2 regions of the Polycyclovorans algicola TG408 genome follow, and region 2 is predicted to be linked to the other one. Evidence: riboswitches for the same ligand, from Rfam matches in the RefSeq annotation. Region 2 holds a riboswitch; the other holds the start of a gene.

Region 1 (15,368 bases), 190 kb from region 2:
CCGCCAACTGGGCATGGTCTGGCACGAGCGCCGAACCCTGTCGGGCGCCGCTCAGGCGCTGATGCAGCTGATGCAGCAGGCCTGACCAAACCCCCAACCGGAGGTCAGATGACCGACACACTCGAACGCAACAAACAGACCGTGACCGCCTTCTATGACCTGATGTTCAACCAGTGCCGGCCGGCCGAGGCCATCGACCTTTACGCCGGTGACCACTACCGCCAGCACAACCCCCACGTCGCCGACGGCAAAGCGGCCTTCATTGCCTACTTTGAGCGGATGGCGGCTGAATTTCCCGGCAAGCGGGTGCAGTTCAAGCGGGTCTTCGCTGAGGGGGACTACGTGATCCTGCACTGCCAGCAAACCTGGCCCACCGATGCCCATCGCGAATGGGCGGGCATCGACATTTTTCGCTTGGATGCAAACGGCAAAATCGTCGAGCACTGGGACGTGCTGCAGGTGGTGCCCGCCGAGTCGGCCAACGACAACGGCATGTTTTAGGAGACGGGCGGCAACTCCACCCACAACATCGTCACCAGCACGATGGCCAGCAGTGCGATCCACAGCTCGGCCACAAGGCGCATCAGATTGGGCGCGTGGCGCAGCTCCATGAAGTCGAGCACCACATATCGCACCTTGATCAGGCTGACCAGAATGATGCCGCTGGCCGCCAGGGTTTTGTCATCGCCGGCGCCGCCGCCCAGCGCCCACGACAGCAGCGTGGCGCCGACCAGCGCCAGCCAGATCACCGTATAACGCGATCGCAGCAGCCAGGCCATCAGTTGATCAGAAACAGCAGTGCAAACAACACGATCCACAACAGATCAACCAGATGCCAAAAACTGGCGCCCGACTCGAAGTTGCGCAGCGCGTTGGCGCTGTAGGGCGCTTCACCGGCGTAGGCGCGCATGGTCAGCAGCACGCCGGTGCCGATCACCACGTGGATCAGGTGAATGGCGGTGTAGACGTAATACAACATGAAGAAGTCGTTGCTGCTCAGGGTGATGCCCGAGGCGATCTTCGGCGTGTACTCAACCGCCTTCACCGCCATGAAGCCCAGCGAGCAGGCGATGGCCCAGGTCAGGCAGCCGCGCATGACACCGGGCTTGCCAGCGCGCGCCGCACGAATCGCCGACGCCACCAGCCAGGAGCTGGTCAGCAAGAGCACGGTATTGAGCAAGCCGAGTTCGGTGCTGAGCAAAGCCTGCGACTCGGCAAACATCGCCGGGTTGTCGGCGCGATAAAACAGGAACAGCCCGAACAGCAGCGAAAACAGAATGCCGTCACCGGCAATCAGCATCCACACGCCCCCCTCGCCCGGAATGTGCCCCTGACGTGGGGGATCGGCAGCGGGGTTTGACGCCACGGTGTCAGGCAAAACCGGTCCCGGAGCGCCGCTTCTCGGCATTCACCGCTTTGATGGTGACCGTGCTCATGATCATGATCCAGCCGAAAAACACGATGTAGATGAACCAGAACGAGATCAGTCCGTCGTAGGCAAACGGGCCCGTCTTGAACAGCTCAATCAATGCGGCCGGCGAAATCAGCACCGCACACCAAAGGTTAAAGAACGCCACCCAGCGCGGGTAAACCGTCGGCACGCTCTGGTCGCGAAAAATGGCAATGGCAATCGACACCATGAACACTGCAAACGGCGGCCAGCTGAGAATGAAGATGAACCAGACCCAGTCGTTCATGATCTGCATGAAATCGGCGCCCATCGCCTCGGGGCGAAACGCCATCATCGCCCAGGTGATCGGCATGAGCAGAAAGAACACGTAGCCGCCGCCGGTGTTGGCGACCGACAGATAGGTGAGTACCGGTGTGCCGCGCTCCATCTTGCGCATCATCATGACGATGGACATGGCCCAGGTCAGATAGAAGGTGTAGCAAATGCACTGGATGACCGTGCCGGCGCGAATACCGATCTTGCGATCAATAAAAATCTGCTTCAGCGATTCAGCGTCGAGTGCCGGTGAAGGCGGCGGAATAAAGCCCATCAGCCAGCCTTGGGACAGCGCCAAGGCCACCACCAGCACCATGCCGGAGTAGGCCATCACCTTGATCAGCGGGCCGTTGTCGGGGGAATTCATGTTGTCGCTTCTCCTTGGGAAACCGCAGCCCCCCGTATCAGGCCGTTGAGCTGCCGCGACCGGGGAGTCGAATTGATGAACATCGTGCCTTATCATCGGGCGCTCCGCTTCTGCCTTCAAGCCGGACCCTTCGGCAGCTCGGGAAAGCGGAAGGATGACCCCGTCAGGGCTGACGTTCACGTTGCGTGCCGCGCTCGCCTTCACGCACTTCCACCGCGCGGCCGTTTTCCAGTGTCACCTCGCGCTGTAGCCGACGCGGGCCGAAGTCGTAGCGCCAGCGTTCGCGGTAGACCTCGACCACCTGGCCTTGCGAGAAGGCGAGTCCATCCAGGGCGCCGTCAGCGCGGCGCGGCGGCGCCAGCAGGTGAACGGCCTCGGCACTTTGCGGCTGGCCGCAGTGGCGCAGTAACCGGTACTTGGTCATGCCCTGGCTGATCATCTCGGGCGCGCAATCACCGTCGGGCGGGCGGCTAAAGCCGTAGCCCGCAGCCTCGATGGCCCGCAGTCGACCGTTGCGAAAGCGCAGCACCCGCAGCAACTGCCGCGACCCGAAGTCGTAGGTCCATTCCTCAGTGACCTGCAGCCTGCCCGGCACCTGTGAAACGCCCGCATCCCAGGGGTCCATCAGTGCCGGCTCGCCACAGACCGCACGCACCTGCGCCCGGTCATCGCCCAGCGCCACCAGCCTTGACCCACATCGCAAGGTGTCGTCGGCTTCCAACGCGGTGGCAACCAGCGACGCCAGCACCCCCAGCGCAATACGCCATTCAGTCATCGACGCGGCTGCCGAATAGCGCGCGTCGCCGCTCAGCGCTGAGCGCCCGCATGTGCCGGATGTTCACCTCGGGAATGCCGTGGGCAGCCGGATGCCGAGCCACGGCGGCGGCCACGCCATCTTCCCGCAACAGGTGAATCAAGGGCAGCGGCGAACGATTGGTGAGATGGCTGGGGTCATCCGGCGGCAGGCCGTCAAAGCGATAGCGCGGGTGAAAGCTCGCGACCTGATAGACGCCGACGCGTCCCTGCCGACGCAGCAGCGCATCGACCTGGTCCAGAAATGCCAGATACGCATCGAAGCGCGACAGCATCTGCGGGATCGCGATCAACGTGGTTTCAAGCTCAGCGGCCGGCGTGTCGTCGAGCCGGTTGATCTCGGCCTGCACCTCGTTGAGCAGCAACACCTCGTCGGTCGCCCCGCTGACGTGGATACGCAGACGCTGGCCACGCAGGGTCGCTGCGGCAAACGGACACAGGTTGAGGCCGATCACCACCGCCGTCAGCCACTCGCGTACCGCCTGTTCGACACCTTCCATGAACGCTCCCCGGACCGGCACATTCTGGACCCGAGACAGGCCCTCGCTCGCTACACTCTGAAGATGAGATTACAGAGCAAATCAGTGCGACAAGGCGTGAGGAATGCGAGTGCGATGACCCGCTGGGGCGCGATGCTGTTGTGCGCGGCAAGTCCGACATTGGCGATGGCGCAATGGCCCGCCCTGCAGAAACTGCAAGACGAGCGCGATGCCCGCGTCACCGCCCTGGTCTATGACCTGGGCAGCGAGACACCGCTCGCCGTCATGGCGCCGCAACAGCGGCTGTCACCGGCGTCACTGAGCAAGCTGGTGCTGGCGTCCGCCGTGCTTGAACAATGGCCCGGCGACCACCGCTTTGTCACCCGCCTGGGCGGCGCGCTACCCGATACCGACGGCGTGATCGACAGTGATCTGTGGGTCAGCGGTGAAGGTGATCCCAGCGTCGAGCACCGCGACATGTGGCTGCTGGCGGCGCGCCTCAAACAGCGCGGCGTGACGCAGATCAACGGCGACGTGGTCACCAGCGCCTCGCCATTCGGCCACCTCGAATGCGAGGTCAAGGACCGCTGCGACGCTAAGCGCCGCACCCATACCGCCTACGACGCGCCCCTGTCGGCCGTGGGCGTGGACTACGGCACCTGGTGCATTGATCTGGCCCCACAATTGCCGGGGCAGCAGGCCGCCCTCAGCCACTGCGCCGCCTTTGAGCTGCCCATCCCCCTCGACGGCACCATCGCCAGCCGCAAGCCCGGCACCCGCAGCGCCATGTGGCTGGACCGGCGCAGCGTGCTCGGCGACGACCAACTGGTGATGGGCGGTGACATCGGCCGCGACACCCGCCTCTACCGCTCAATGAGCGACCCGGCACTGGGCACCGGCCTGCTGCTGCGGCAGGCCCTGACCGAACTGGGCATTCAAGTGATGGGCGGCGTGCGGGTCAGCCAAGCAGCCGCGCCTTCAGACTTGATCATGCTCGCCGGCCACGAGGGCGCGCCGGTGCGTGAGCAGGTCGCCGGCCTGCTGCGCTATTCCAACAACTACATCTCCGACATGCTGACCCTGGGCCTTGCGCTGCAGCGCACACCGCAACCGATCAGCACGCTGGCCGAAGCCTCGCAGCTACTGACCGCGCGCTTGCAGCGGGCGCGGACTGCGGTCGGCTTGACCAACGCGCCGACGCCCAACACGCCGATCGTGCTGCACAGCGGCAGCGGCCTGACCCCCGAGAATCGTGTCTCGGCCGAAGACCTGGTGGCCCTGCTACGCGACGAGTACCGGCAGGTGCAGCGCTTCCCGCTGTTTTATGCCGGGCTGGTGGTGCCGGGTGAAGCACCAAGCCGCACCCTGCGCCGTGGCAACACCGACTGGCGCCAGCGCGTGGCGCTCAAGACCGGGACTCTGACCGAGCCCAATTCGGTGTTCGGCACGGCGGGCTATCTGCGCAAAAAGGACGGGGGCTGGATGGCCTTCGCGGTCATCGTCAACGGCGCGGACCGCAAGGGCATTCCCATGAGCGTCTCGCTGCAGGCCATCCGCTCCGACATCGAGGACCTGCTCGCGAAGCACTGAGACCTTGGCGTATGCTGCGCGCCCTCAGGTGCCGACCCTTGCAGGTCGGTGAAACGGGAAGTCCGTGCAAATCGGACGCTGCCCCCGCAACGGTGAATGGTTCGGGGTTGCGCTTTACGCCACTGTCCGGTTGACGACGGGAAGGCCGCAACCCAGCACGCCATAAGTCCGGAGACCGGCCTGAGGTAGGTGCCGTGGTCGCGGAGGGCGAACCTGACGGATGGCAACTGCCATGCGGCCACGGTTTGTCGATTGCAGATGGACGACCCGTGCGCCTGATCCGGTCCCTGATTCAACCGCTTCACCCGATGTCGCTTGCGGCCGCCTTGTGCTGCCCGCTGACCACGTTTGCCGACACTGCGCTGCCGCCGCTGACGGTAGCCGGAGTCAACGCCGAGCTGGACCAGAGCGGCGTGCAGCTGCGGGTGCCGGTCGATCCGCTTTTGGCTAGCGACCTGCCGAGCCTGCTCGCCACCCTGCCCGGCGTACAGGTGCGTCGCAGCGGTGGTCTGGGCGCCTACAGCGAGGCCAGTCTGCGTGGCAGCAACGGCCGTCAGGTCAGGATATTGCTCGACGGCCAGCCGCTGGACGGCGGCGGCGGCGAAGCCACCTCATTGGCACTGATCAGCCCGCTGATGCTGCACGACGTCACCGTGCACAAAGGCCGCGTGCCGGTCGACCTTGCCGGCGGTCTGGCCGGCAGCATCAATCTGCGCACCCCTGAGGTGCTGCGCGCGCCGCTGCTGGGCAGCTTCAGCCTCGGCAGCTTCGGCGAGCGCCAGGCGCATGCCGCCGCGCAATTGGCGACTGACGTCCAGCTCGCCGCCGGTCTGCAACAGGCCGACAACGACTTCAAGTACCGCAACGCCTTCAAGCCCTTCGACCCCACCGACCCCGACCGCCGTCGCCGCGAGCTGCGCCTCAATGCCGACACGGCGCAGCGCTACGCCCTGCTGAGCCTGCGCGCGCCGCTGCGGGTGCAGGCGCATGTCATTGATGACGCGCAATCGCTGCCCACCCGTCTCAACCTGCCCGACCAGACCGCGCAACTCGACACTCGCGCGTACGGCCTGAGCATCGCCGGCGACACGTCGGCGCGCTGGCACCACCGGCTGTCGACGCGCTGGCTGGACGAGCGCTTTCGCGACCGCGACAGCCAGATCGGCCTCGGTGCGCAAGACAGCCGCAGCCGCACCTTCGGCATCGACGGCCAGAGCCGCTTCCACTTCGGAGACGGCAGCCTCGCGGTGCTTGATGCCGGGCATACCCGCTACCGCGCCGAAGACCGGATTGGTGATGTTCCCACCCAGGACGCCGAGCGGTTGCAACTGGGTGGTGCGGCTGAAACCTTTGGCGATCTCGGTGCATGGCGCGCCAACGCCAGCCTCGGCGTGCAGTGGTCCGAAGACCGCGCCGACGGCCAGCAGGAAGAGCACTGGCAATGGGCGCCTGCCGTGGGTCTGACACGGCGACTTGGCCCCTGCATTGCCGCAGGCAACCTCGGCAGTCGCGAGCGCCTCGCAACCTTTTTTGAGCGCTACGGTGACCGCGGACTGTTTCGCGGCAACCCCGAGCTGCGTCCTGAGCGCGCCGACTATGCTGATCTGGGCGCCCGCTGCGCGCCAGTCGGCAGTGCGTGGACCGTCGATGCGGCGGTATTCGGCCAGGACCTGCGTGATGCCATCAGCCCCACCTTCAACGCGCAGGGTGTGGGCCGCTCGATCAACACCGAGCGCGCCGAAATCTACGGTGTCGAGTGGGGTGGCACCGCCCGGCTTGGTCGCTGGCAGGGGCAGATCGGCGGCACCCTTCAGAGCACCGAAAACCGCAGCGGCCCCGGCGCGGCGCGCGGCAAACAATTACCCGGGCGCTACACCGAACAGATCAACGCACGGCTTGAGACCGAGTTCTGGGCCCTGCGCTGGCACTACGCCTTCAGCTTTGAACACGGCCAGTTTTACGACAGCCCAAACCTGCTGAAAGCTGCGCCACTACGTCGCCATGACATCGGCGTGCGCGGCCAATGGCAACGCGTCGGCTGGTCGGTGCAGGCGCTGAACCTGCGCGATGACAACCCCGAACAGTTCAACGGCTTTCCCACGCCCGGGCGCCATTTACGGCTGACCCTGAGCTATCCCGCCATCATGTCCCCCGATTCACCCAAGGAGTAACCGATTCATGACCCTTTTGAAATTCACGCCGCGCGCGGCCATCGGCCTGCTGGTCACCGTGCTGATCTCGGCCTGCTCAAGTGGCGACAACCAATTCAGGGGCACCCCGGATGCCAGCGACGTCAGTGCCGTGGTCGCCACCCGCGCGTCAGACTTCAGCAGCGGCGCCGTATCGCTGATCAATGCCGAAACATTGACCGGGCAGAACAACCTGGCGCCGACCACGTCCGACATTCGGGTCCGCGCCGCAAGCGAGCAATTCTTCGTCATCGAGCGTTTCGACAGCAACACGGTCAAGCGCTTCGACCTCGACATGCCCAACACGCCCAACCTGACGGCCTCAACCCAGGACCCTGACGACACGGCGCAAAGCAACCCCGCCGACCTGCTGATGGTCAGCCCCACCAAGGGCTATCTGCTGCGCTACGGGTCGGGCACGGTATGGATCGTCAACCCGTCGGCCACCACTGAAGCCGGATTCAAGACCGGTGAAATCGACCTGTCGCACTACGACGCCGATGGCGTGCCGGAGATGATTACCGGGGTCATCGACCGGGGCCTGCTGTTTATCGCCATGCAGCGGCTCGAAAACTTCGCGTCGGTCAAAAGCGGCTATGTCGCCGTGATCGACATCGGCAGCGACGAGGAGGTCGACACCGGCAACAACCCCGACCTGCCGGGCATCGAATTGCCGCTGCAAAGCCCCACCGGCCTCATCATCGATCCCGCCAGCCTTGACCTGCTGGCCATCGGCAGCGGCGGCTTCGACGGCAGCTTCACACCGGTGTTCGAGGGCGGCATTGCCCGCATCGATACCGGCACGTTCACCGCCGAGTTGCTGCTCGACGACGGCAGCGCCGAAAGCGCACCCTTCGGCCAGTTCGGCGAGCTGGTGGCCATCAGCGGCACGCAGGCCTACTTCACCGCCGGCGAACCGTTTGCCGCGCAAACCCTGTACCGCTTCGACCCAACCACCGATGCCGACCCGGTTGCGGTTGACGGCTTCATCGATCAGGAACTGGGCGCGCTGGCGGTCGATCCGCTGAATCGTCTGTGGGTCGCACGCGCCGACACTGAGGCGCCGGGCATCAGCCTGCTGGACGTTTCCGGCGGCGGTGAGACGGTGATGGGCAGCCGTATCAACACCTCGTTGATCCCGATCAACATTGACTTTGCGGTGCTGCCCGACATCAACGACTGAGTGCGGACCTGCAGTTGCGGCGCCCGGCGGTAAAACCCGCCGGGCGCAGTTTCATTGCGGCTTGCGTTTGAACAACAGCAGCGAAAAGGCAGCTTCGGTTTCAAACGCTGCGAACGCATTCATCGCCTCGCGCCGCTCGGGCCTGGCCTTCCAGGCATAGGGCGTCATCAGCAGCAAATGCTGCAAGTCGGCCTGTGAGAGCTGCAGCGGCACGGACACCGTTTGCTGGGTCACCGCCTCAAAATCGGTCTCGAAACCGACCCTGAATTTATCGGGTGCATGCGCCTGCACCACATCGAACAACTGTTCGCGCAGGGTCCACAAATGCCGGGCCGCCGGCGTCACCACCAGCACATGGCCGCCGGGGCGCAGTACGCGCCGCATCTCGGCCACGTGCAGTTGCGTGAACAGGTTGGTGACCCCATCGACCGAGGCGTCCGCCAGTGGCAAGTGCGCGCCGCTGCCGACCAGCCAGGTGATGGCCGGATAGCGTTTGGCCGCCAGGCGTATCGCCGGGCGGGCAATGTCGAGGCCGATGACCTCGCCCGCCACGGCGGGAAACGCACCGGTGTAATCGCCCTCACCACAGCCGATGTCGAGCACGCGGGTCGCTTTCAGTGGCGCCAACATCGCCAACACCGCGTCACGCAGTGGCCGGTAGTGGCCGGCCTGCAAGAACGCCCGGCGCGCGTGCACCATCCGCACGTCGTCGCCGGGGTCGCGACTCTTCTTCTGCTGTACCGGCAACAGGTTGACGTAGCCCTCGCGCGCGACGTCGAAGCTGTGACCCTGTTCACAGCGCCAGGCTTTCGGCTCGCGCGCCAGCGGCAGGCGGCACAGGGGGCAAATCACACTCATTGGGGCCGTCCACCCTCGGCGAGCAGGCTCAGCGCCAGCGCTTCGGCGACGCGTATGCCATCAATCCCCGCCGACATGATGCCGCCGGCATAGCCCGCGCCCTCGCCCGCCGGAAACAGGCCGCGGGTGTTCAGGCTCTGGTAGTCGGCATCGCGGGTGATGCGCAGCGGTGACGAGGTGCGGGTTTCGACGCCGGTCAGCACCGCATCGTGGCGGGCAAAGCCCTTGATCTGCCGGTCGAACACCGGCAAGGCCTCGCGTATCGCTTCGATGGCGTAGGCCGGCAGCGCGCAAGCAAGATCACCCAGGCGCACGCCGGGTTTGTAGCTGGGCAAGACGCTGCCCAGCGCCGTGGACGGCTGTCCGGCAAGGAAGTCGCCGACCAGTTGCGCCGGCGCCTCGTAGTTGCGGCCGCCAAGCACGAAGGCCTGTGATTCGAGTTGCGCCTGCAAGGCGATACCCGCCAAGGGCCCAGCCGCCACGCCACCGGGATAATCCTCGGGCGAAATGCCGACCACGATGCCGGCGTTGGCGTTGCGTTCGTTGCGCGAGTACTGGCTCATGCCATTGGTCACCACCCGGCCCGGCTCTGAGGTGGCCGCGACCACCGTGCCGCCGGGACACATGCAGAAGCTGTACACCGAACGGCCATTGCGGGCGTGGTGCACCAGCTTGTAATCGGCCGCGCCGAGCAGCGGGTGGCCGGCAAACTTGCCCAACCGCGCGCTGTCGATCAGCGACTGCGGGTGCTCGATGCGAAAGCCCACCGAGAACGGCTTGGCCTCCATGAATACCTCGCGCTCGTGAAGCATGCGAAATGTCTCGCGGGCGCTGTGGCCCAGTGCCAGCAGGACATGGTCGGCGCGCACGGTCTCGCCGCTGGCCAGGGTCACGCCACGCATCTGCCCCGCCTCGATGAGCACGTCGGTCACCTGCTGACCAAACCGAACCTCACCCCCTAGCGCTTCGATTTCTTCGCGCATGCGCGTCACCACGCCGGTCAGGCGAAAGGTGCCGATGTGCGGCTTGCTGACGTAAAGGATCTCTTCCGGCGCGCCCGCCTTGACGAACTCGTTCAGCACCTTGCGGCCGTGGAACTTGGGGTCACGCACCTGACTCCAGAGCTTGCCATCGCTGAACAAGCCGGCACCGCCCTCGCCGAACTGCACGTTGGATTCCGCATTGAGCGTGTGCTTGCGCCACAGCCCCCAAGTGTCCTGCGTGCGTTGCCGCACCGGCTGACCGCGCTCGAGCACGATGGGGCGAAAGCCCATCTGCGCCAGCATCAGCGCCGCAAAAATTCCGCAGGGCCCGAAGCCAATGACCAGCGGACGGTTGGCAAAGCCGGCGGGTGCGTGGGCGACCGGGTGGTAGGTGACGTCCGGCGCCGGGCGCACGTGCGCATCGCCCTCAAACTTGGCCAGCACCGCAGCCTCATCACGCAGCTCGCAATCGACGGTGTAAACAAAACTCAGCTCGGCCGATTTCTTGCGCGCGTCATAGCTGCGCTTGAACACGATGAAGCGCAACAGATCACCGTCCGGCAGGCGCAAACGCTTCTGAATGGCCGGTGCCAGTGCTTCGGGCGAGTGATTGACGGGCAGTGTGAGTTCGGTAAGGCGCAGCATCGACGGGATTCACGACCGGGGGGCACATTGTCCCATGCGGACGCCTCAGCGCGGCGCGTCAGCCGGATAATGACGTTTAAGGAAGGCGATCATCGCCGCGCTAAAGGCATCGTTGCGATCACCGGCCACCATGTGCCCGGCCTCAGCGATGTCGACGACTTCGGCATGGGGCATCTGCTGGCGAAAGGCGGTGACACCGGCTTCACTCACCACATCACTCTGGCCACCACGAACCAGCAGGGTGGGCGCAGCAATTCGCGCGGCGGCGGCCTCCATGCGGGCTTCGAACGTCTTCAGATAGGCCAGATGCTCCTCAAAGCGGGTGTCGATCAGCCGCGGGTCCCAGTGCCAGTAAAGGCGCCCGTCATCGCCGCGACGCAGGTTCTTCATCAGCCCCGAGGGGTCACGAGGGCGCGGGCGACTGGGGTTGTACGCGGCGACGACATCGGCCACTTCGTCCAGCGACGCGAAGCCGTCGAGGTTCGCGCTCATGAATTTACGAATGTGCTCGACGCCGTCACGCTCGACCCTGGGCGCGACATCGACCAGCACCAGGGCGCTGGCAATGGGCAGGTCCGCCTCGCCCATGGCGATCAGTGCAGCCATGCCGCCCATCGATGCACCGACCAGCGCCGGCGGCCGGTCCAGGGTGGCAATGACCGACCGCAGGTCGGCCACGGAGGCATCGCTGGAATAGTCGCCATCTTCGGCCCAGTCACTCTCGCCATGACCGCGCGCATCGAACGACAGCACGTAATAGCCCGCAGCCGCCAACTCGCCGAAAGCGCGCGACCATGCGTGTCGCGTCTGACCGCCGCCGTGCAACAACACGACCGCCGGCCCATGAGGCGGCCCAGCAATATCGGCCATCAGACGGAGGCCGCGACTGCCGATCAATGAACTTGTTTTCATCACGCCAGCATAACCATTGAGGCAGCGTTCAACGGTGATGTGCGGCTGTTAGACTCCGCGCCGCCCCACGCTCCGGAACCCCTGCATGTCAACCCCCTTGCCCAAAGCGCTCGGCCCGCTGCCGACGCTCATTTTCTCGTCCCGCTGGCTACAGTTGCCGCTGTATCTGGGACTGATCGTGGCGCAGTGTGTTTACGTCATTCTGTTCGTCAAAGAGCTTTGGCACCTTATTCATGGCGCCTTCGAGCTCAACGAGCAGGCGGTGATGCTGATCGTGCTGGCACTGATCGACGTGGTGATGATTTCCAACCTGCTGGTCATGGTCATTGTCGGCGGCTACGAGACCTTCGTCTCGCGACTGCGGCTGGAAAACCACCCCGACCAGCCCGAGTGGTTGAGCCACGTCAACGCCTCGGTGCTCAAGGTCAAACTGGCGATGGCGATCATCGGCATCTCGTCGATTCACTTGCTAAAAACCTTCATCGAGGCCGGCTCGCTGGGCGCCTATCCGCTGTGTGCTGACGTGGCCGCCGGCGTGCGCTGCACCACGACGACCGAGGCGGGCGTGATGTGGCAGACGATCATCCACATGGCCTTCATCGTCTCGGCGCTGGGCATTGCCTGGACCGACCGACTGATGTCGCAATCGACCGCCAACGCGCGTAACAAAAACCCTGCGGCACATTGAGTCGCAGGGCGCCATCGCGGCGGCGGGATGGGAATTGCTGCAGTGCAGCGTGCTAAGCTCAGGCTCGACATCAATTTGAATACGGGCGTCCCTTGACGAACATTGCGCCCGCAGAATCAGGTACTTGCAATGCTTTTGGCCACCGACCTTGATGGCACGTTTCTCGCCGGCTCGGACGAAGATCGCCAACGCCTTTATCAGCTGATCAACCGCCACCCGCAGATTCAACTGGCCTTCGTCACCGGCCGCGGGTTGGAGTCGGTCCTGCCGCTGCTCTCCGACCCGATCCTGCCGCGCCCGGACTACATCGTCTGCGACGTGGGGGCGACCGTGGTCGACGGCCACACGCTACAACCGATCCAGCCGCTGCAGTCCGACATCGACCACCGCTGGCCTGGCGAATCCGCCATCGCCATGGCATTGGCCGATGTACCCGACATCCAGCGGCAGGAATTTCCCCAAGAGCGGCGCTGCTCTTACTTCTGCCGCGAGACGGCCGTCACCGATACGCTGCGCAAACGCGTCGAGGCCCTGGGCTGCGACCTGCTGTTTTCCAACGGCGTGTATCTGGACGTGCTGCCGAAAGACGTCAACAAGGGCGCAACGCTGAAAGGGCTGGTGACCACCCTGGGGCTTCCCGAGTCCAGCGTGCTGACCGCCGGTGACACGCTCAACGACCTGTCGATGCTGGCCTGCGGGTTCAAGGCTGTGGCGGTGGGCGACTCGGAGCAGCCGCTGCTCGACGCCACCCGCGGCAAAGGTCTGGTGCTGCAGGCCGAGCGGCCCGGTTGCGGCGGCATTCTCGAGGCACTGGCCTACTTCGGCTTTCTCGGCGAAGCCGGTATCCGCTCGGAGGCCGATCCTGAGAGGCCGTTCGGCAAGTCGAAACTGCTGATGGTTTACCACCGTCTGCCTTACGAAGAGGCGGTGGTCGACGGCAAGCCGGTGCGCCGCCGGCACCGCTCGCCCAACGGCATCCTGCCGTCGCTGCTGTCGTTTTTCAAAGGGGAGCACGCCGGCACCTGGGTCGCATGGTCAACACACGAAGGCAAAGGGCGGTTCGAAACCCACACCGATTTCGAGCCCGAGAACTACCCCAAACTCACCGTGCGCCGCGTGCCACTGAGCCATCACGACGTCGACATTTTCTACAAGCGCTTTTCAAAAGAAGCCTTCTGGCCGACTTTGCACACCTTCTGGGAGCGTGCGCGTTTTCGCGAAGAGGACTGGCAGCTCTATCTCGAGGTCAACAAGCGTTTTGCCGAAGCCACCGCCGACGAGGCCGCCGAGGGCGCCACGGTGTGGATTCACGATTACAACCTGTGGATGGTCCCGGCGTACTTGCGAGAGCGCCGTCCAGACCTGCGCATCGCGTTTTTTCACCACACGTATTTTCCGTCGGCCGACGTGTTCAACGTGGTGCCGTGGCGGCGCGAGATCATCGGCAGCCTGCTGCAGTGCAACTACATCGGCTTTCATATCCCGCGTCAGGTCGAGAACTTTGTCGACGCCGCGCGCGGCGCCTTCCCGTTCAAGACCATCGCCAAAGAGAGCTGCGCGCCACGCTTCCAAACCTATGGCTGCGCCGTGGGGCTGGACAACATGACCAGCCAGATTGAAGTGCATGGCCGGCGCATCCAGCTCGGCGCGCACCCGGTCGGCATCGACATGGGACGCATCAAGGATGCCCTGAAAGAGGCCGACTCCAAAGGCCGCCTCGAAGCCCTGCGCAAGCCGTTGACCGGCGTCAAGCTGATCCTTTCGGTCGAGCGCCTCGACTACACCAAGGGCACGCTGGAAAAGCTGGTGGCCTTCGAGAAGCTGCTAGAGGTCTACCCCGAACTGCTCGGCAAAATCACGCTGATGACCGTGTGCGTGCCGGCCGCCAGTTCCATGACCGTTTACGACGAGCTCCAGACGCAGATCGAGCAGGCCGTCGGCCGCATCAACGGCCGCTATTCACAGGTCGGCTGGACGCCGGTGCAGTTCTTCTTCCGCAGCATGCCGTTCGATGAAATTTGCGCCTACTACGCGATGGCCGACGTGAGCTGGATCACGCCCTTGCGCGACGGCCTGAATCTGGTTTGCAAGGAGTACGTGGCGGTGCAGGGCCTGACCCAGGGACGCGGCGTGCTGGTGCTGTCGGAATTTGCCGGCGCCGCGGCCGAACTGAAGGGCGCCATTCTCACCAACCCGCACGACACCGCAGACCTGGTGTCCAGCCTGTACCTGGCCCTGAACATGGGCCGCGCCGAGGCCGAGTCACGCCTGCGTCAGTTGTACGACGATGTGAACTATCACAGCGTGGCGCGCTGGGGCGACGACTTTCTGGCCGCCGTCGAAAACAACGGCGCCATCGACCCCGGCCGCATTGAATACGTCGACCCGGTTACCGGCATGCCAACGGTTGTGAAAGACAAAGCGCCGGCATCGACAACCTGAGGCGCGTTTCAAGCGCCGAATCTGCTGCGCCTTACAACGTCAGCGAGTAGACGTCGGCATCCTCGCGCCCGCCGTTGGGACACGGGTAATAACCAGGCCGCCGGCCAATGGGCGTGAAACCGGCCGCAAGGTACAGCGTCGCGGCGCGCCGGTTGCTGACCCGCACTTCAAGAAACAGCACTTCGGTGCCGGCATGGCGGGCGATGTGAATCAGGTGCGCCAACAAGCGCTGGCCATGGCCCTGACCCTGCAGCGCGGGATCGACGCAGACATTGAGCACATGCCCCTCGCCCGCCGCCATGCTCATCAGGGCATAGCCCACGAGATGCTCGTCGGCGTCACGCATCACCCAGGCCGAATAGCCCGCGCGCAGGCAGTCGATGAAGATACCTTCGGTCCATGGACTGGGGTAAGCCCGCAGCTCCAGCGCGATCACGGCCGACAAGTCTTGTTCGTGCATCGGCCGGATGCCCGGCGCGCCGTCAGTCGACAG
Region 2 (15,368 bases):
GCTGCGCTTCTCGATCAGCTCGGCGCACAACGGCTATATCGACATGGCCATCTCGCTGGGTCTGGGCGGGGTGATGCTGATGATCGGCGCCTACCTTTTTTACGGGTGGATGATCATCAGGGTGGCAAGAATTGACCGTGGTCTGTTTGCGCTCAATGCGGCGTTGCTGCTGATTCAGATCATTTCCAACCTGATGGAAAGCTTTATCCTGAGACCCGTGACCGCCGAGTTTTTCGTGACCACGCTGGCAATGATGGCACTGGGGCGGCGACTGCTCGAAGCGCGCTTTGTCCCGTATCGGCAGGGATTGCCACTGCAATCCGAGCCTTCACCTCCTGCCGCCCGGTCTGCCCATGCGCGTTTCGGTTTGCGTTAACACCTTTCACCGGCCCCAGACCTTGGGGCAGCTGCTCGAAGACCTTGCCGCGCTGCAAGGTGAGCCGACCTTGTCCGAAGTGGTCATCACCGACAACGACGCTGGCGGCAGTGGACGGGCGACCGTCGAGGCCGCGATGGACAAGGTGCCCTTTGCGTTGATCCACCAGATCGAACCCGAGCAGAACATCTCACTGGCACGGAACCGCGGGATCCACCGTGCGACGGGCGACTGGATCGGCTTGCTTGACGATGACGAGCGTGTGGCGCCCGATTGGCTGGCACAAAAGGCTGCACAGGCTGCCCGCAGCAGCGCCGACGGCGTGTTCGGCCCGGTTGAACAGCAGATCCCGGACGATGCGCCGGCCTGGATGCCCCGCGACGGTGGCAGTCTGCATGGCTACGCGCCCCTGACCAGCGGCACGGTGATGCCGGCCAACATGTTGTTCAGCGGCAATGTGCTGATTCGCAAGGCGGTGCTGACCGGACGTGACGGGCCGTTTGATCCCGGTTATGGCCTCTCGGGCGGCGAAGATGCCGACCTTTTCAACGCCCTGCGGCGCAATGGCGCGCACTTTGTCTGGTGTGCCGAAGCGCCGGCCATTGAGCGACTGGGCCCCGAGCGTATGCAGCAGACGTGGTTTTTGACCCGGAGTCGGCGCGGCGCGCAGGACTATGCGCTTCAGGTTCTGGATGGGGTCTATGGCCCGGTCAGTGCATCGACCCGGCTACGTTTAGGGCTCGACGCAGCGGCTAAATGGCTCATCGCCGTTCTGGGATACACCGCGCTTCGGCTGACCGGCGCCGCGCCGCCACAGACCTTTGCCTGGCGCCGCAAGGTCGCCGCGCAGCTGGGCAAGTTCGACGTGCTGCTGGGTCGCGGCCGCATCCTCGAATACCAGAAAAAGCCCGCTGCCAAGTGAGGGGCGCAAGGCTCCAGGCGGCACTCGGCAACACGCGATTGTTCGGTAGTGCGATTGTCACCCAGGCGGTGTTGTCGGCCTGCAACCTGATCATTGGCCTGGTGCTGATCCGCTTTACGACCGAAGAAGATTACGGCCGCTACGTGCTCGCCTACACGGTGCTGGCGCTCGCAATCGCCGTGCCCAATTCGGCGGTGTTCGGCCCCCAAGCCGTGCTCGGCGGCAAATGGCCACTGGACGAGCGCAGGCAACTCTTCAGTCGTGTCGCGACCCAGTTGGCGCGGCTCTGCTGGCAAGTTGGCGGTGTGGTGATGCTGGGCGCAGTGCTGGTGCCCGGCGTGGTGCTGCAGCGTTGGGACGACGTGTGGCTGGCGGCCGCGCTGATCCTCGCGGCGGCCGCCGCGATTCGACGTGAACACTTGCGTGCCGTGCTGTACCTGGGGCGCGCGCCCATTGACGTACTGCGCAGCGACAGCGTTTACGCCCTGGTCGCGGTGATGGCCGCTGCTGCCGCCGCGCTGCTGGCGGGCGGGCAAGCCGCGCCCTGGGTGCTGCTGGGACTGGCGCTGGCCGCGTGGGCCGGCGGATGGCGGGCGAGGGCGGTGGTCGGTGAACGCTTCGGCTGGGCACCGGATGAACCGGTCAACCGGCTGGCCCAGTTGTGGCCGCTGGGCCGTTGGGCGCTGCTGGGTTCGATGATCAACTGGTCGTTCGTGCAGGGTTTTTACTTCGTCATGGTGGCATTGCTCGACGTGCGTGCTGTCGCTGCCGTGGCGGCCACGCGGCTGCTGCTGATGCCGATCAATCTTCTCGCCACCGGTGTCGGGCAACTGTTGCTCCCCATGGCGGCGAGCTGGTTCCCGACCCTGGGCGGCGCCGTGGTCTTGCAGCGGCTGTCGGCGATCGCCGCCGGATTGCTCGGCGTCACCCTGACCTACGTGGCGCTGCTGTGGGTGCTGCAGGACTGGATCATGGGCACGATACTTGGCCGCGAATTTGACGAGCAGGGCGCGCTGATTGCGGCATGGTCTGCGTGCTTTGCGCTGGGCGTGGTGCGTTCGACGATCTCGCGTGCGGCGATGGTGGTCGAACGCTTCAAGGCGCTTTCGGCCCTGGAGGCGATCACCGCCAGCGTGTCGCTCACTTCCGGCGCGCTGGCGATGCTGCAGTTCGGCGCCGTCGGCGGCATTCTCGGGCTGATTGCCGGCGAGGTCACCGGCATGGTGCTGATGGTCGGTTACCTGACCCACCTGCGCCGCAGCGGCGTGCTCGGGCCACCGGCGCCCGTGCAGACATGAAAAAGCCGCCGTGCAGGCGGGTGGTTCAGTGCCGCAGGTGACTCACAGAATGGTCGGATTCGGCGCGTCGCCGTAGACGACTTTCGGGTCGAAGGATTTTTCAGACTCTTCGTACTGTAGCGTGCGTTCGTCCGGTCCTTCGCCCATCGGAATCGAGCGGTAAAAGCACGACCGATACCCGACGTGGCAAGAGGCATCGCCGTTGACTGACACGCGCAACCAGATGGCGTCCTGGTCGTCGTCGATGCGCAGTTCTTCGACCTTTTGCACCAGACCGCTGGTGGCGCCCTTGTGCCAGAGCACCTTGCGGCTGCGCGACCAGTAGTGCGCTTCGCCGGTGAGAATGGTTTTTTTCAGCGCTTCGGCGTTCATGTAGCCGAGCATCAGCACTTCGCCCGTGCCGTGTGCCGTGGTGACGCAGGGCAGCAGGCCGTCGGCATCGAACTTGGGGGCCAACTCGTGGCCTTCTTCCACCTGTTCGATGGTCAGTCGCGAAAAAAATCGTACGTCGTTACTCATGGCCCTTCATTCAACACTCGGCGCCGGGCGGCGCGGGGGCGCAAGTGTAATACCATCAAACCATGAAGGCGACGACCGATTCCCACTCCGCCGAGGCCACCCTCGAACAGGCCGACGCGCTGTGTCGCAAACGTGGCGCGCGGTTCACGCCCATGCGCCGCGAAGTCTTTGAACTGATGCTGGCCGAGCCGGGCCCGCGTTCGGCCTATGACCTGATGGCCACCCTGGAAACCCGGCTGAACCGCCGTCTGGCCCCACCCACCGTCTATCGTGCGCTGGACTTTCTGATGGCGCAGGGCTTTATTCATCGGCTGGAATCCACGCATGCCTATCTGCCGTGCATGCACATCGGCCACGCCCACCACGGCGTGTATCTGGTCTGTGAGCGCTGCGGTCAGACCGTTGAGCTTGACGATCACACCATCGCCACGCGGCTGGAGCAGGGCGCCGAAGCGCATGGCTTCAAGGTGAGCCGACCGGTTGTCGAATTGCACGGCCATTGCGGCGAGTGCCGCGATCCTGCGTGACGTCTGACCGGACAGGGCACGCCGCGATGTCCGACACCCAGCGTGAACTGCGACGCGCCTTCATTGCGCTCGGCTATTTCACCCGTGTTCCGATTCCCGAATGGGTGGGCTGGTCGCCGGACGAACTGAATCGTGCGGCGCGTTACTTCCCGCTGGTGGGCGTCCTGGTGGGCGCTGTCGGTGCCATCAGCCTGTTGTTGGGCGCCGCGCTGTGGACCCCGATGGTGGCCGTCAGCCTGTCGATGCTGGTGACGATTCTGCTCACTGGCGCGTTCCACGAAGACGGCCTGGCGGACTCGGCCGACGGTTTTGGAGGTGGCTTCGAGCCCAAGCGCGTGCTGGCGATCATGCAGGATTCGCGCATCGGCACCTACGGCGCACTGGCGCTGGGACTGGCGCTGCTAATCAAGTTCTGCGCGCTGCTGGCGCTGGCCGAGCTGAATCTCGGACTCGCCGCGCTGGCGCTGGTCATCGCTCATGCCGGCTCACGTGCCAGCGCGCTGAGCGTGATGGTCTGGTTGCCCTACGCGCGCATCGAGGGCGCGACCAAGGCCAAGCCTGTGGCCGAAGGCATCAGCAGCACCGAGTGGCGCATCGGTTGCGCCATCGCGGGGCTGCCGCTGCTGCTCGCGTGGGTCGGGTCGCCATTGACGCTGCTGCAAGGCGTGGCGGTCATGCTCACGCTGCTGGCCGTGGCTTGGTTGGCGGCAAAATACTGTCGCCGCCGCATCAGCGGCTATACCGGGGACGCGCTGGGGGCCACCCAGCAGGTCGCCGAAATCGCGACCTATCTGGTGCTCTGCGCGGCCTGGGTCTAATGCGTCTGTTGCTGCTGCGGCACCTGCCGGTGCAGTTGCCGCCGGGTATCTGCTACGGGGCCAGCGACGTCGCCGCCCGACCGCCGACACCGACCGAGTTGGCCGCGCTGCGTACGGCCATCGGCGCTGTTCCCACCCGGGTCATCAGCAGCCCGCTGCGGCGCTGCGAGGCACTGGCAACCGCACTTGTGCCGGGCGCGCCTGTCGTGCTTGACGACCGGCTCAAGGAAATCAATTTTGGCGATTGGGAGTTGCGCGCCTGGGACGACATCGACCGCGCACAAATCGATGCCTGGGCGGCATCACCCTGGGGCTATCGAATGCCGGGCGGCGAGTGCGCCAACGACCTGCGCAACCGGGTGCTGGCCGCATTGGACGATGCGCTACAGCAGGCGAATCAGGCATCCGTGGTGCAGATGTTGATCGTCACCCACGGCGGTCCGCTGCGGGTGCTGCGCGGCCATTTGCTGGGCCTGCCGCAGGCGCAGTGGCTGGACGGGTCGTGCCCGCCGGGCGGTCTTCTCGCGCTTGCGCGAACCGCCGATGGTCGCTGGCAGGTTGCGCCTGATCAGCCCTGATTTTCTGCCCGAATCGGCGGCGCTGCATTTGCAGTTTTGTCACGGCTCGCCGTAAAGTCGCGCCGCTTCAGGTGTCTCGGCCAACGCAAGTTGTCCGGGATTAAACGGGAAGCCGGTGCGCTGATTCGCCAAGGCGAATCAATCATTCCGGCACTGCCCCCGCAACGGTAAGCGAGTTGAATGCGGCTTCACGCCACTGTGTTTTCGAACATGGGAAGGCGCCGCATTCAGGGTTCTCAAACGCCCAGCTCGTAAGTCCGGAGACCGGCCTGAAGCATCCGATGGCGCGCGGTGGGCGAGGCCGGACGTGACAGGCCACGTTTGTCTGCCGTGCCCCGTTGCGTTCGTCACCTGTCTTCTAAAGCGCCATCTCCACTTCGATTTACGTCGCGTGGGGCGACGCTTCAGGAGATGTTCGTGAAATCCTTTCTTAAAAAATGGGCGCTGACCTTGATGGCCGGCGCGATGTCATGTGTGGCTGCCGCGTCTGAATCACGATCCGTGCCGCCCGCAATGGGCGATGTGATTGTCACCGCATCACGCAACTCGGAGGCGCTGACCGACACGCTGGCGCCGGTGTCCGTGATCACCCGCGACGACCTTGAGCGCCTGCAGTCGCAGGATGTGCTCGACGTGTTGACCGGCCTGCCGGGCATTAACTTCGCCACCAATGGCGGGCCGGGCAAGTCGACCTCGCTGTTCGTGCGCGGCACGGAATCCGACCATGTGCTGGTGCTGGTTGACGGCATCAAGGTCGGCTCGGCCACTTCCGGCAGCACGCCGTTCGAGCAAATTCCCGTCGACCAGATCGACCGTATCGAGATCGTCCGCGGGCCGCGCTCCAGTCTCTATGGCTCGGAGGCGATTGGCGGGGTGATCCAGATCTTCACCCGTCGCGGATCGCGTAGCGGGGTGGTGACGCCTTCGTTCGCCCTCGGCGGCGGTTCGCGTGGCGATGGCCGCATCGAGGCTGGATTGCGCGGCGGTGATGGCAACACCTGGTTCAGCGCCGGCCTGAACGCCCGCACCACCGACGGTATCGACGTGCGCCCCAGCCTCAACGAACCGGACCGCGACGGCTACCGGCAACTGGCGGGCTCCTTGAGCGCCGGACACCTGTTCGACAACGGCGCCGAGGTCTCGGTCAATCTGCTGCGCGCCGAGGGCGAGAATGACTTCGACGGCGCCTCGCAAAACGAAACCGACACGGTCAATCAGGTGATCGGTCTGAGCGGCCGCTTTGCCCCGCTGCCCCGTTGGACGGTGGCGCTCAGTGGCGGCCAGAGCACCGATGACGCCGACAACCTGCTCGACGGCGCGTTCGTCAGTCGCTTCAAGACCCGGCGCGACACGCTGTCGTGGCAGAACGATGTCGCGTTGGCCGCGGGGCACGGCGTAACCGTGGGCGTTGACTACCAGAACGACCAAATCAGCGGCACCACCGCCTACGCCGAAAATCGTCGCGACAACACGGGCCTGTTCGCCGTGTATCAGGGCAGCGTTGGCGCACATGACCTGCAACTGAGCCTGCGTGAAGACGAAAACCAGCAGTTCGGTCGCAACACCACCGGCGGGGTCTCTCACGGCTACGGGTTCGCCGGCGGCATTCGGGCGGTCGCTTCATACGGCACGGCCTTCAAGGCACCCACCTTCAACGAACTGTACTTCCCCAACTTCGGCAGCCCCGATCTGAAGCCGGAAGAGGCCGAGAATGTTGAGCTGTCGCTCCAAGGCAACCACGCCGCTTATCGCTGGGCGGTGAACGTCTTTCGCACGCAGATTGACGACCTGATCGCCTTTGACTCCGATCTGGAAGCGCCCAACAACATCGACCGTGCGCTGATTCGCGGCGTCGAGGCGCAACTCGGCACCCGGTTCGGTGACCTGCGTCTGCAAAGCTATCTCACCTGGCTGCAACCCGAGAACGACGGCGACGGCGCCAACCGCAGCAACACCCTGCCGCGCCGCCGCGAGCAGAGCGCCCGGCTGGATGTGGACTACGACATCCGCGCCTTCAGCGCCGGACTGAGCGTCTACGGGGCCTCCGACGGCTTTGACAACATTGCCAACACCACGCCGCTGCCGGGCTACGCGACGCTGAACCTGCGTTTTGGCTGGCAGGCGTTGCCGCAATGGCTGTTGCAACTCGAAGGCCGCAACGTGCTCGACAAGGACTACGAAACCGCCGCCACCTACGCCAACTATGGCGCCTCGGTGATGGCCACCGTGCGCTTTACCCCCAACCAAGTCTGAAGCCTCAATCACTGGAGCCCGACATGAATGCAATCGCCAATCCCTTGCTGAACCTGCGCCCCGCTACCCAATGGGCGCTGCTCGCCTCGCTGGCTGCACTGATGATGCTCACCCGGGGCCAGCATTTCGCCAGCCTTGACGCGCTGCCCAGTGCGTCGTGGGCGGTGTTCTTCCTGGCCGGTGTGCTGGTCCGGCCCGTCTGGACGTTTGCCGCGCTGTTTGCGCTGGCCTTTACACTTGATGTCACCGCCGTCGGCTGGGCCGGCGTGAGTGACCATTGCTTCACCCCGGCCTACGCCGCGCTGGTTCCCGCCTACGGGTCGTTGTGGTGGGCCGGTCAGTGGTACGCCCGCCAGCATCGCGACCAGTTGTTCACGGTGTTGCCACTGGCGTTCAGCGTCGGCGTTGGTGCCGGTGTCTGCTACCTGTTTTCCGGCGGCGGCTTTTACTTTTTCTCGGGGCGCGAGGTTGATCCGACCCTGCTGGGTTTCCTGCCGCGCATCGCCGAATACCTGCCGCGCTACTTCAGTAACCTGTCGCTTTATGTTGGCGTGGCTGCGTTGATCTACGGCGTCGGCCTGCGGCTGCGCCGCGCCACGACCGAGCCTCAAACCCCATGAGCGAAATCCCCAACGAAGATGCCGCCCGTGATGAACGCCACCGCCTGCGCATGCAGCGCAAGAAGGGCGTCATCGACAACAAGATTGCCGCCGCCGACACCGAACGCGGCGTGCTGCTGGTGCTCACCGGCAACGGCAAGGGCAAAAGCTCGTCGGCCTTCGGCATGGTGGCGCGGGCGCTGGGCCACGGCATGAAAGTGGGCGTGGTGCAATTCATCAAAGGCAAGTTTTCCACCGGTGAAGAAGCCTTTTATCGGCGCTTTCCCGAGGTGGACTACCACGTCATGGGCGAGGGCTATACCTGGGAAACGCAGGACCGCGAACGCGACGTGCGCGCCGCCACGGCTGCCTGGGCCATCGCCCGGCGGATGTTGACCGATGCCACCTATGAACTGGTGGTGCTGGACGAGCTGAACATCGCGCTCAAGCACCGCTATCTGGACGTGGCGCAGGTGGTCGCCGACCTGCGCAACCGGCCGGCGATGCAGCACGCCGTCGTCACCGGCCGCGCAGCACCGCCAGAGGTGATCGAGGCCGCCGACACCGTCACCGAAATGACCGTGGTCAAGCATGCGTTCCAGCAGGGCATCCGCGCCCAAAAAGGGGTGGAGCTATGAGCCAGGCACGCTGCCGCGCACTGCTGATTTCGGCGCCCGCCTCGGGGCAGGGCAAGACCACCGTGACCGCGGCGCTGGCGCGTCGCGCGCGGCAGCAGGGCCTCAAGGTGCGGGTGTTCAAGACCGGCCCCGACTTCATCGACCCCATGCTGCTGGCGCGCGCCAGCGGCGGGCCGGTGTATCAGCTCGACCTGTGGATGGTGGGCGAGGCCGGGTGTCAGCGGCTGTTGCATGAGGCCGCCAGCACGCACGACCTGATCCTCATCGAAGGCGTCATGGGGCTGTATGACGGCAGCCCGTCGAGTGCCGATCTGGCGCGCCGCTTTGGTGTGCCCATCCTCGCCGTGGTGGACGGCTCGGCGATGGCACAAACCTTTGGCGCGCTGGCGCTGGGGCTGTCGCGGTATCAGGACGACCTGCCGTTTCATGGCGTCGTCGCCAACCGTGTTGGCAGCCTGCGTCACGCCGAGATGTTGGCGCAAAGCCTGCGGCCGCCGCTGCACTGGCTGGGCGCCCTGCCGCGCAGTGCCGAGGTTGCGTTGCCGGAGCGGCACCTGGGTTTGGTGCAGGCCGATGAGCTGGCCGACATCGACGCGCGCATCAATGCTGCGGCCGAGGCGCTGGGCGATGCCGTCAACTTTTCAGCGATTCCGCTGAGCACGTTCGACGTGACCGACCCGGCGCCCATCCCGCCGCTACTCGCCGGCCAGCGCATCGCCATTGCCCGCGATGCGGCACACGCCTTCTGCTACCCCGCCAACCGCGACACCTTGCAGGCACTGGGCGCAACCCTGGTGGACTTTTCGCCGCTCAGCGACACCGTATTGCCCGAGGCCGATGCGGTTTATCTGCCCGGCGGCTACCCCGAACTGCACGCCGAAACCCTGTCGGCCAACACCGCGATGCAGGCCGCATTGCGCGCCCACCACACTGCCGGCAAACCGATGCTCGCAGAGTGCGGCGGCATGATGGGGCTGTTTGAAACCCTGACAACAAAAGACGGCCAGAGCTGGCCGATGGTGGGGCTGCTGCCCGGCCACACCGCCATGCAGCCGCGCTTTCAGGCGCTGGGCATGCAGGCCATCGACACACCCGACGGCGAGTTGCGCGGCCACAGTTTTCATTACTCGAAAAGCGACACGTCGCTGACGCCGATCAGCCGTGGCCGCAACCCCAACGGCGGCCCCACCGCCGAGCCGGTGTACCGCGTTGGTGCGCTGACCGCCTCGTACTTTCATGCCTACTTTGCGTCCAATCCGGTGGCGACGGCGCGGTTGTTCTTGCCGTGAGCGTGAAGGCCCACCGCTTTGATGACGCGGCCCGCGCGGCGGTTTATCGCGCCATCGACACGCGGCGCGACGTGCGGCATTTCATCAATGAGCCGTTGGCGCCCGAGGTGCTGCAACGCCTGTTGGCGGCCGCCCACGCCGCACCCAGCGTCGGGCTCAGCCAGCCGTGGGCGTTCATCCACATCAGCGACGCGGCGCTGCGCCAGCAGATTCACCACCTGGTCGAGGTCGAGCGCTGCCGCACCGCCGAAGCACTGGGCGCGCGCGAAGACGAATTCCTGCGCCTCAAGGTCGAGGGTGTGCGCGAATGCGCCGAGTTGCTGGTGGTGGCGGTACGCGATGGCGGCACCCAAGAAATTTTTGGCCGCCGCACCTTGCCGCAGATGTCACTGGCCTCGGCCGCCTGTGCCATCCAGAACCTGTGGCTGGCGGCGCGTGCCGAGGGCGTGGGTGTCGGCTGGGTGTCGATGTTCGATCCGCAGGCGCTGGCCACGCTGCTGGCGCTGCCCGAAGACCTCGGGCCCATCGCGGTGCTCTGCGTCGGCGCCACCGCCGACTTCCACGACCAGCCGCAGCTTGAAATCGACGGCTGGCGGCAGCCGCGACCACTGAGCGACTTCGTGCATCGCAACCGCTGGAGCGGGCCATGATCAGCCTGCCGCGCGGCCCGCAGCGCATCGTCTGCCTTACTGAAGAAACCACCGAGACGCTGTATTTGCTGGGCGAGCAGGACCGCATCGTCGGCATCTCGGGGTTCACCGTTCGGCCGCCGCAGGCGCGCAAGGAAAAGCCCAAGGTGTCGGCCTTCACCAGCGCCAAGATCAACCGCATTCGTGACCTGAAGCCCGACTTGGTGCTGGGGTTTTCTGATTTGCAGGCCGACATCGCCGCTGACCTGATCCGTGCCGGCATTCCGGTACACGTCTTCAACCAGCGCAGCGTCGCGGAGATTTTTGAGTTCATTCGCATGCTCGGCGCCATGGTCGATGCGCCGGCCCGCACGCAGGCGCTGATCGACGAGTTGCAGCGCGGCATTGATCAGGTGGTCGCCACGGCCCGCCGCTGGACCCACCGGCCGCGGGTGTACTTCGAGGAGTGGGACGAGCCGATGATTTCCGCCATTCGCTGGGTATCGGAACTCATCGACATCGCCGGGGGCGATGACTGTTTCGCCGAGCTGGCGGCCGAGTCAGCCGCCAAAGACCGCATCATCGCCGACCCCGCAGAGGTGGTTCGGCGCGCGCCCGAGCTGATCATTGGCTCCTGGTGTGGCAAGAAATTCAGTGCCGACAAGGTGGCGGCACGCCCCGGCTGGGACGCGATTCCCGCCGTGCGCAACGGCCACCTTTACGAGATCAAATCCTGCGACATTCTCCAGCCTGGCCCGGCTGCGCTTGGCGACGGCCTGCGGCAACTGCATGCGCTGATCGCCGCCTGCGCGCGTTTGCCCGTGACATGACGGCGCTGCTGATGGCCCTTGCCGTTGCGGTTGACTGGCTGCTCGGCGAGCCGCGTCGCGGACATCCGCTGGTGGCCTTCGGGCGTGTCGTGCGCGCGCTAGAGCACCGCCTCTACGCGCCGCGACGTTGGCCCGGCGTCGTGGGCGTGGCGATTCTTGTGCTGCCACCCACGCTGTTCGCGGCCTGGGCGCTGATCCTGTTGCCGCCGCTGGCCAGCGCAGCCCTTCACGTGGCGCTGCTGTACTTCGCGCTGGGTCATCGCAGCCTGCACGATCACGCCCGGCCGATTGCCGCCGCGCTGGCGGCGGGTGACATGGCGCGGGCGCAAGACCTGACGGCGCGCATCGTCAGCCGTGATTCCGCCGCCATCGACCCCGCGCCTGCCGCCATCGAATCGGTGCTGGAAAACGGCAATGACGGCGTGTTCGGCGCCCTGTTCTGGTTTGCGATGGCCGGTGGCGCGGGCGCGCTGGCGTTTCGGCTGGTGAACACGCTGGATGCCATGTGGGGCTATCGCAACGACCGCTTCGAGCACTTCGGCTGGGCAGCGGCCAAGCTGGATGATGCGATGAACTGGCCCGCCGCGCGGCTGACCGCACTCACCTATGCGGCACTCGGCCACACCCGCAGCGCGCTGCACTGCTGGCGCACGCAAGCCCCGACCTGGGACAGCCCGAATGCCGGACCGGTGATGGCGGCGGGTGCGGGCGCATTGCAGGTGCAGTTGGGCGGCGCGGCGCGTTACGAAGGGGTGTGGCATCAGCGCCCGCCGCTGGGCTGTGGCGCGACGCCCGCCGTCGCCGACATTGAACGTGCCCTGCGGCTGGTGCGTCGCGGCGTGCTGCTGTGGGTGGCGGCGGTCGCGGTGCTGGGTTGGGGGTGGTCGCATGCTTGAACACGGCGGCCGCCTGCGCCGCGCCGCACACGAACACGGCATTCCACTGGCCGATTGGCTGGACCTGTCCACCGGCATCAGTCCGTGGTCGTGGCTTGGCGAATCCGGCTTTGTGCCGTCGCCTGCCAGTTGGCTGCGACTGCCCGAAGATGACGATGGTTTGGCCGTTGCGGCCGCCGACTATTTCGGCGCCGAGGCGCTGCCAGTGGCGGGTTCACAGGCGGCGATCCAGGCTTTGCCGACCCTGCGCGCCGCCTGCCGCGTGGGCGTGCTGTCACCCAGCTACAACGAACATGCCGAGGCCTGGCGGCGCGCCGGTCACAGCGTGCTGGCGCTGGCGGCGACTGCCATCGACACGCAGATCGAATCGCTGGACGTGCTGCTGATGTGCAACCCCAACAATCCGGATGGGCAGGTTTTTGCGCCTGATCAACTGCTGGACTGGCACGCGCGGCTGGCCACACGCGGCGGCTGGCTGGTGGTGGACGAAGCGTTCATCGACGCCACGCCCGCTGCCAGCGTGGCGCGCTGCAGTGACCGGCCAGGCCTGATGGTGCTGCGCTCGCTGGGCAAGTTCTTCGGGCTGGCGGGTGCACGGGTGGGCTTCGCACTGTGTGAACCTGCACTGCGCCACGCACTGCGGGAGCGGCTGGGCCCATGGCCGCTGGCCGGCCCGGCACGCGAAGTGGCAGCCCGCGCGCTGCAAGATCACGTTTGGCAGCAACGGCAGATTCAGCGTCTGAGTGCCGCAAGTGCCGACCTCGCCACCGGCCTGCGTTCGGCCGACTTGGCGCCAACCGGCGGCTGTGCCTTGTTCCAGCAGATTGAGACGGCTGATGCGCCACTGCTCCACGCCGCGCTGGCGCGGCAGGGCATTCTGGTGCGGGCCTTCGCGGCACCGGGGCGGCTGCGGTTGGGCCTGCCGGGTGATGCGGCGCAGCGACAGCGTTTGCAGGCGGCGCTGGCGAACCTCGAAGCGCGTGTGTCGTGAATAACAGCGCTTTCAACACAGAGGCACAGAGGATAAAGATGAAGCAAAGGACGCAGAGAAAAGCCAAAGGGATATGCCTTTTTCGAATACTTTCCTCTGTGTCCTCTCTTTTCCCTCTGTGCCTCTGTGTTGAAGGCTTTTAGTCCGCATGACCGCCAAAACCCTCATGGTGCAGGGCACCACCTCGGACGCCGGCAAGTCGACCTTGGTGGCCGCGCTGTGCCGGGTGCTGATGCGGCGTGGCGTGCGGGTGGCGCCGTTCAAGCCGCAGAACATGGCGCTGAATTCGGCGGTGACGGCCGACGGCGGTGAGATTGGCCGCGCTCAAGCGCTGCAGGCGCAGGCGGCGGGCGTGGCGCCGACCACCGACATGAACCCGGTGCTGCTGAAACCCAATACCGACATCGGCGCACAAGTGATCATTCACGGCAAGGCCGTGACGTCGATGGATGCGCGCGCGTATTACGACTACAAGACGGTGGCGATGGAGGCGGTGCTGGCCTCGCACGCGCGACTGATTGCTGCCTACGACGCAGTGATCGTCGAGGGCGCGGGCTCGCCCGCCGAGATCAACCTGCGTGATCGCGACATCGCCAACATGGGCTTTGCCGAAGCGGTGGACTGTCCGGTGATTCTGATTGCCGACATCGACCGTGGCGGTGTGTTCGCCCACCTGGTCGGCACCCTGGAATTGCTCAGCACCCGTGAGCAGGCCCGGGTCAAGGGCTTCGTCATCAACCGTTTTCGCGGCGACATTGCCATGCTGGAACCCGGTCTGCGCTGGCTGGAAGACCGGACCGGCAAGCCGGTGCTGGGCGTGCTGCCGTACCTGAAGGGCCTGCAACTCGATGCCGAAGACGCGATTCGCCGCGACGCCAGGGACAAGCCGCAGGCCTCGCTGCGCGTGGTCGTTCCGGTGCTGCCGCGCATCAGCAACCACACCGATTTCGACGCACTCGCCGCGCACCCGCAGGTCGACCTGATCTGGGTCGGACCGGGCGATGTGCCGCCAGCGGCGGACCTGGTGGTGCTGCCGGGGTCCAAGTCCGTGCGTGCCGACCTGGCGTTTTTACGCGAACGCGGGTGGGCCGACTATTTGGACCGGCATCTGCGCTACGGCGGCAAGCTGATGGGCATTTGCGGCGGCATGCAGATGCTGGGGCGCACCATCGCCGACCCGCTGGGGCTGGAGGGCGATGCCGGGTGCAGCGACGGCTTTGGGCTGCTGGACCTGAGCACCGAGTTGGCCGCCGACAAGCAGTTGCGCAACGTGCAGGGCGAGCTGCTGCTGGGTAAGCCGGTCCTGGTGCGGGGCTACGAAATCCACGCCGGGGTGAGCCAGGGCCCGGCGCTGATGCACCCTGCCGTGCGCTGCGGTGACCGCCCGGATGGCGCGCAGTCCACCGACGGACAGATTGTCGCCACCTATCTGCACGGCGTGTTCGATGCGCCCGAAGCGCTCGCTGCGCTACTGCACTGGGCCGGCCTGCGTGACGTGCAAGGCTTCGATCTGGACGCCCACCGCGAGGCCTCGCTGGAACGGCTGGCCGACAGCGTCGAGCAACATCTTGACCTTTCTCGAATCCTGAAAATGTTGGAGATGGAAACCGTATGAGCGATGCAAGCAGCACCCTGATTCTGGGCGGCGTGCGCTCGGGCAAGAGTCGTCTCGCCGAGCGTCTCGCCATCGAGTCCGGCCTGCCGGTGACCTACATCGCCACGGCAACGCGCAGCGACGATGCCGAAATGGACGCGCGCATTGCCGCCCATCAGCAACAACGCCCGCCGCACTGGACCACGGTCGAGGCGCCGCTGCGGCTAGCCGCGCAACTACAAAATCATTGCGCGCCGGCTCGTTGCGTTTTGGTCGATTGCTTGACCTTGTGGCTGACGAATCTGCTCTGCGCCGACGATGCAGGGCAACTTGAATCGGAGTGCGAGGCGCTGGTCGCACAACTGCCATCGTTGCCGGGGCAGGTGATTTTCGTCAGCAATGAGACCGGTCTGGGCGTGGTGCCGATGGGTGAACTGACGCGGCGGTTTGTCGATGCCGCCGGCACGCTGCATCAGCGGCTTGCCGAGCGCTGCGACACGGTGATTCTCACCGTTGCAGGTCTGCCACACGTGCTCAAGCCGGTGCGCGAATGAACGATCCTGACTGGTTGAACCGGCCCGTCAGGTTGCCCGACGAGGCCATCGCCGAGC

What was found. A riboswitch is a leader RNA that binds a small molecule or an ion and turns the genes downstream of it on or off. The one in region 2 is predicted to bind cobalamin.
Region 1: another riboswitch for cobalamin. It lies ahead of U741_RS0114925 (TonB-dependent receptor plug domain-containing protein); the one in region 2 lies ahead of btuB (TonB-dependent vitamin B12 receptor).

Annotation. Positions count from the first base shown of each region.
Region 1 is NZ_JOMH01000001.1:3,109,715-3,125,082, forward strand. It holds gene U741_RS0114885 (LysR family transcriptional regulator) at 1-85, shown strand, start outside; gene U741_RS0114890 (nuclear transport factor 2 family protein) at 109-501, shown strand; gene U741_RS0114895 (cytochrome C oxidase subunit IV family protein) at 498-779, opposite strand; gene U741_RS0114900 (cytochrome c oxidase subunit 3) at 779-1,366, opposite strand; gene U741_RS18690 (hypothetical protein) at 1,371-2,093, opposite strand; gene U741_RS0114910 (DUF2845 domain-containing protein) at 2,257-2,868, opposite strand; gene U741_RS0114915 (DUF1415 domain-containing protein) at 2,861-3,406, opposite strand; gene dacB (D-alanyl-D-alanine carboxypeptidase/D-alanyl-D-alanine endopeptidase) at 3,521-4,975, shown strand; cobalamin riboswitch at 4,985-5,173, shown strand; gene U741_RS0114925 (TonB-dependent receptor plug domain-containing protein) at 5,284-7,146, shown strand; gene U741_RS0114930 (NHL repeat-containing protein) at 7,154-8,347, shown strand; gene U741_RS0114935 (putative RNA methyltransferase) at 8,399-9,205, opposite strand; gene U741_RS0114940 (NAD(P)/FAD-dependent oxidoreductase) at 9,202-10,833, opposite strand; gene U741_RS0114945 (alpha/beta fold hydrolase) at 10,879-11,703, opposite strand; gene U741_RS0114950 (TIGR00645 family protein) at 11,831-12,433, shown strand; gene ggpS (glucosylglycerol-phosphate synthase) at 12,563-14,875, shown strand; gene rimI (ribosomal protein S18-alanine N-acetyltransferase) at 14,907-15,368, opposite strand, start outside; gene U741_RS0114965 (uracil-DNA glycosylase) at 15,358-15,368, opposite strand, start outside.
Region 2 is NZ_JOMH01000001.1:2,915,992-2,931,359, reverse strand. It holds gene U741_RS0114075 (O-antigen ligase family protein) at 1-376, shown strand, start outside; gene U741_RS0114070 (glycosyltransferase family 2 protein) at 354-1,298, shown strand; gene U741_RS0114065 (lipopolysaccharide biosynthesis protein) at 1,337-2,596, shown strand; gene hisI (phosphoribosyl-AMP cyclohydrolase) at 2,639-3,115, opposite strand; gene U741_RS0114055 (transcriptional repressor) at 3,178-3,642, shown strand; gene U741_RS0114050 (adenosylcobinamide-GDP ribazoletransferase) at 3,669-4,460, shown strand; gene U741_RS0114045 (histidine phosphatase family protein) at 4,460-5,038, shown strand; cobalamin riboswitch at 5,091-5,325, shown strand; gene btuB (TonB-dependent vitamin B12 receptor) at 5,456-7,291, shown strand; gene U741_RS0114035 (hypothetical protein) at 7,336-7,911, shown strand; gene cobO (cob(I)yrinic acid a,c-diamide adenosyltransferase) at 7,908-8,528, shown strand; gene U741_RS0114025 (cobyrinic acid a,c-diamide synthase CobB) at 8,525-9,817, shown strand; gene bluB (5,6-dimethylbenzimidazole synthase) at 9,814-10,467, shown strand; gene U741_RS0114015 (cobalamin-binding protein) at 10,473-11,276, shown strand; gene U741_RS0114010 (CobD/CbiB family cobalamin biosynthesis protein) at 11,288-12,172, shown strand; gene cobD (threonine-phosphate decarboxylase CobD) at 12,165-13,163, shown strand; gene U741_RS0114000 (cobyric acid synthase) at 13,312-14,778, shown strand; gene cobU (bifunctional adenosylcobinamide kinase/adenosylcobinamide-phosphate guanylyltransferase) at 14,775-15,311, shown strand; gene cobT (nicotinate-nucleotide--dimethylbenzimidazole phosphoribosyltransferase) at 15,308-15,368, shown strand, end outside.